Regions from separate parts of the Fusibacter sp. A1 genome, predicted to be linked through region 1. Evidence: a T-box and tRNA genes for the amino acid it is inferred to sense, from the RefSeq annotation. Region 1 holds a T-box; the other holds one or more tRNA genes.
The links. The T-box of region 1 lies ahead of pheS (phenylalanine--tRNA ligase subunit alpha). A T-box ahead of a tRNA ligase gene usually reads a tRNA of that ligase, here a tRNA-Phe.

Region 1 (2,459 bases):
TTTCATCGAACTCGCTCCCGATTACAGTATCGTTGAAATCGCGCCTCTTAACGATTGGTTGGGTCAAACACTCCTTAGCCTCGATATCAGAGGTAAGTTCGGCCTTAACGTCATGGCGATAAGAAAAGGAACCGACATCAACATTTCGGTGATGGCTAATGATGTCATCGAAGCCGGCGACATCATGGTTGTGATCGGACATAACGACGATTTGAGAAAATTGGAAGGAAACTGATATGCTCATCGCCTCCAATCAGAATAAGCAGTACAAATGGCTGAAGTCATTGACTAAAAAGAAATACAGAGAACGCGAAAACGTGCTGCTCATAGAGGGACGCAGGATGGTGCAGCACGCGCTTGAGGTGGGAATAAAGCCTAAGTTGATTGCTGTAAGCGAAGCCCATCAAGACGAGTACGCTGATTTCAGTGTTGATTTTGTATTTAAAGGTGACTTGTTCGAGTCAATCACAGACACGGTCAATTCACAGGGCATCTTGGCTGTGCTCGAACTGTCTGTGATCGAACAGCTTGAAAAACCTGAAGGTAGACACGTGGTGGTCTGCGACAATATCCAGGACCCGGGAAACCTTGGAACGATCATTAGGACTTGTGATGCGCTTGGTATCTACGAAGTGTATCTGACCAAGGGCTGCGTGGATCCCTATAGCGCCAAGGTGCTCAGATCGACGATGGGGTCGCTCTTTAAGGTCTCGATATTTAAAAACTGGGATGCTGTCGAGCTGATGAACCTGCTTCATGAGCACGAGTACCATGTCGTCGCAACAGCCCTTAAGAACAGCGTTTCGATTGTCGATTTCAAGCCTGAAGACCCGGTCGCCATCGTCTTTGGTAACGAGGGCAACGGAGTCAGTGAGGAAGTGCTCGACTTGATTGATACTGCGGTGCATATTCCCATGGTAGGGAGTGCCGAATCGCTCAATGTAGGTGTGGCGGCAGGAATAGCGCTCTATCATCTAAATACGTATTGCGCAGGCAAACCGACTGTGCTATAATCAAACAATCAATAGTTATGACTGAGAGAGTAAGTTGTTTAACGGGTCAAGAGAGAAGCTGGTTGGTGAAAAGCTTTCCTAGAGAACAAGTGAAGTTCACTCACGAGCTGTGTTCCTGAACGAGTAGTAGGGAATGCCGGGTTACACCGTTAACTGTAATCAAGAGACCGCTACGGCGGTAATTTGGGTGGTACCGCGGAAGTTACACTTCGTCCCTATTTGGGATGGAGTGTTTTTTTATTTTCTTAAGGAGGTCAAGTATGAAAGAACGGTTAGAGGCACTTTTAGCACTTGCTAAAGTAGAAATCGTCAGTGTGGAAGATTCGGTTACGCTTCAGAACTTTAGGGTTAAGTTCTTAGGTAAAAAAGGCGAACTTACTGCGATTATGAAAGAAATGGGCAAACTTTCCAGTGAAGAACGCCCAGTCATCGGACAAGTGGCCAATGAAGTCAGAAACGGAATTGAAGCCCTTATCGCCGATAAGGCCGAGGGGATCCACAAGAAGGAGCTAAACGCGAAGTTTGAAGGCGAAAGCCTAGATGTGACGTTACCAGCAAAGCAAAGCCAGTCAGGCACCTTCCATCCCTTATATAATGTACTTGATGAGATCAAATCGATCTTTATCGGAATGGGCTATGGCATTGCCGAAGGCCCTGAAGTGGAGACGGTATACAATAATTTTGACGCGCTTAACGCACCGATAGACCATCCGTCACGCAGTGAGTCGGATACGTTTTATATCACGGACAACTTGCTTCTTAGGACGCAAACTTCTCCTGTGCAGATTCGTACGATGATGAACGGAGAGCCGCCGATCAAGGTGATCTCGCCAGGGAGATGCTTTAGAAAAGATGAAATCGATGCGACTCATTCACCGATGTTCCACCAGATAGAAGGTCTGATGGTAGCGAAAGATGTGACAATGAGCGATTTAAAAGGAACGCTGAATACTTTTGTAAAAGAACTGTTTGGTGACAATGTAAGAACAAAGTTCAGACCTCACTTTTTCCCGTTTACTGAGCCAAGCGGCGAAATGGACGTTTCGTGCTTCAAATGTGGTGGAGACGGATGCAGGTTCTGCGGCGGAAGCGGCTGGATCGAAATTTTAGGCTGCGGAATGGTTCACCCGAACGTGTTGAAGGAATGTGGTATCGACCCTGAGATCTACACGGGTTTCGCATTCGGAATGGGGCTTGACCGAATTACGATGCTTAAATACGAAATTGACGATATCAGACATCTGTTCGAGAACGATGTCCGTTTCTTACAACAATTTTAGGAGGTTGCGATGTTAGTACCAGTTAAGTGGTTGAATGAATATGTTGATATCTCTACTATCGACATTAAACTATTGGAAGACAGACTTGTGATGACAGGCTCGAACACCGAAGGCGTTGCCGATTTGAAAGCCAATGCAAGCAGTGTCGTTGTCGGTCATATCACAA
Region 2 (2,459 bases), on a different contig from region 1:
ACCATTCAGGAATTACTTGTGGATATCTCCTCAATAAAAAGAGATCATCCACAAGTAAAACTAACGCTCATGACCTATCTTAACCCAATCCTAGCCGGTGGCATCGATAAGACAGTAGGCTCCTTATCCACACACTTTAGCTCCATTGTAATTCCAGACCTCCCCCTTGAAGCATATGAAAGCTATCTATCCATCTTTAAAGAACACAGCTTGCCAGTCGTGCCCCTAATCACACCAGACACAAGCGAAAGTAGGATCAAAGAATATTGCGAGCAAGCAGATGATTTCATCTATCTGGTCACAGTAAATGGAATCACAGGGACAACCACAGGAACAAAAAAGGACCTACAACCCGTCCTAAAAAAAATAAGGACCCATTATCAGGGTCCCATCATCGCAGGCTTTGGCATCAAATCAAAAAAAGATATCGCTAACCTCTCAGGTACAGTAGACGGAATCATCATAGCAAGCGAAATACTACGCTTACAAGCAAATGGCGACTTCAAAGAAATAGAGGCACTAGTGTCACCCCTGCGAAAGTGAACGCACTCTGTTCACGGGCAGCGTCTCGCCCAGAGACGGAGTCGCCAACGAACATACTTTGTTCGTAGTGCCCAGCGCCTGTTGTTTTGTACTGTAAACAACGTTTAGCGGCTTAAGTCTCTCAATCTTGCGCAAGCAAGCTTCCAGCTGGTTCGACTAAGTCAGATAAATCAAAAAAGTAAAAAACACCACTACGTGATGTTCTTCAACTGGTGCCCAGAGACGGAGTCGCCTACGAACGTACTTTGTTCGTAGCGCCCAGCGCCTGTTGTTTTGTACTGTAAACAACGTTTAGCGGCTTAAATCTCTCAACCTTGCGCAAGCAAGCATCCGGCTGGTTCGACTATGTATAATAAATCAAAAAAGTAAAAAACATCACTACGTGATGTTTTTCAAATGGTGCCCAGAGACGGAGTCGAACCGCCGACACGTGGAGCTTCAATCCACTGCTCTACCAACTGAGCTATCTGGGCATAAAATTTTGTAATTCATATCCATGATTTTCGCACTGCGAAAAATAAAATGGCGGAGAGGGTGGGATTCGAACCCACGTGGGCTTGCACCCTAACGGTTTTCAAGACCGCCCCGTTATGACCGCTTCGGTACCTCTCCATAAAATTAGTGATTTACAAAGTAAATCACCTTGGATATAAAATTTGGAGCGGAAGACGAGATTTGAACTCGCGACCCTCGCCTTGGCAAGGCGATGCTCTACCACTGAGCCACTTCCGCAAATTGGTGGAGGAAGCTGGATTCGAACCAGCGAAAGCTCTGCTAACGGATTTACAGTCCGTCCCCTTTGGCCACTCGGGAACTCCTCCTTAATGAAGCAGATGCTTCAAAATAAAATTGGTGCGGGTAGAGGGACTTGAACCCCCACGAACTAGTCACTAGATCCTAAGTCTAGCGCGTCTGCCAATTCCGCCATACCCGCGGTTGTAATGCTTGGACATTAACTTTTGCACAGAGTGCGAAATACGCTAATGTACTCTCGTTGCTATGCAACGACCATTTTTTATTGCCTCGACTCTCGGTATTTACTTCGTAAAACCTACCATCTGCAATAAAAAATTGAGTTGGTGGGAACAATAGGGATCGAACCTATGACATCTTGCTTGTAAGGCAAGCGCTCTCCCAGCTGAGCTATGCTCCCATTTTTAATGGTGTGTGCATTTTATCTGGGTGATAAAATTAGTGGCTCCAAGGGTGGGACTCGAACCCACAGCCTACCGGTTAACAGCCGGTTGCTCCACCGTTGAGCTACCTTGGAATCTGTTAGGTCTTCGTCTCTCTCTCGAGGCGACATGATTATCATATACTAGACTCAAAAGAATGTCAACGGGTTTTATAATCTTTTTTTTTGACATACCCGAAAGACAACATTTTTAAAACTTAAAAGTGTTGAAAACACTAAGAAGTTTTAAAAATGTTTGACTATTCTGTCTTAATGAAACAGCTCTTTTTTTGTCGTTTCATACACTCCATCTTTTCAAATTCGGAAGTGTATTTTGCAAAATATTTTTTGCGTCGATTTCACTCAACCCTTCAGAAACCATATGTGGTATACAAACGGCTATCATTTCTACCAAATTTTTCATATCATCAGTAAATTTTCCTTCCTGATAACAGTAGGTACAATAATCCCTATTCACACTTCCGTCCTTTTCAGTACCCATCATTTTCTCGTTGCTCATCGGCATTGCACAGCTTTGACAAATCAAATCGTTCATAATCGACCTCCTGATCACATAAGACAATCCTTTATCTAAAGCCAGTCTACCACTACAACCATGTCAGTCTATGTCGTATTTAAAGTTACTTATACAAGTCTACTGCTTTTTTTGCACGTTTTAATAGCTCATCGCGTACAGCTTTTGGTGAAATCACTTCCATGTAGTTACTATGGCTAAGCAAGT

Region 2: it has a tRNA-Phe gene. The T-box ahead of pheS (phenylalanine--tRNA ligase subunit alpha) is inferred to sense a tRNA for this amino acid. The anticodon was not compared.

The regions. Positions count from the first base shown of each region.
Region 1 is NZ_QQWI01000005.1:88,092-90,550, forward strand. It holds gene DWB64_RS08015 (TrkA family potassium uptake protein) at 1-235, shown strand, start outside; gene DWB64_RS08020 (RNA methyltransferase) at 237-1,013, shown strand; T-box leader at 1,022-1,233, shown strand; gene pheS (phenylalanine--tRNA ligase subunit alpha) at 1,274-2,293, shown strand; gene pheT (phenylalanine--tRNA ligase subunit beta) at 2,303-2,459, shown strand, end outside.
Region 2 is NZ_QQWI01000015.1:3,520-5,978, reverse strand. It holds gene trpA (tryptophan synthase subunit alpha) at 1-543, shown strand, start outside; tRNA gene DWB64_RS17135 (tRNA-Phe) at 941-1,016, opposite strand; tRNA gene DWB64_RS17130 (tRNA-Ser) at 1,067-1,155, opposite strand; tRNA gene DWB64_RS17125 (tRNA-Gly) at 1,201-1,275, opposite strand; tRNA gene DWB64_RS17120 (tRNA-Tyr) at 1,280-1,364, opposite strand; tRNA gene DWB64_RS17115 (tRNA-Leu) at 1,394-1,477, opposite strand; tRNA gene DWB64_RS17110 (tRNA-Val) at 1,621-1,696, opposite strand; tRNA gene DWB64_RS17105 (tRNA-Asn) at 1,739-1,813, opposite strand; gene DWB64_RS17100 (zinc ribbon domain-containing protein) at 2,016-2,273, opposite strand; gene DWB64_RS17095 (YafY family protein) at 2,359-2,459, opposite strand, start outside.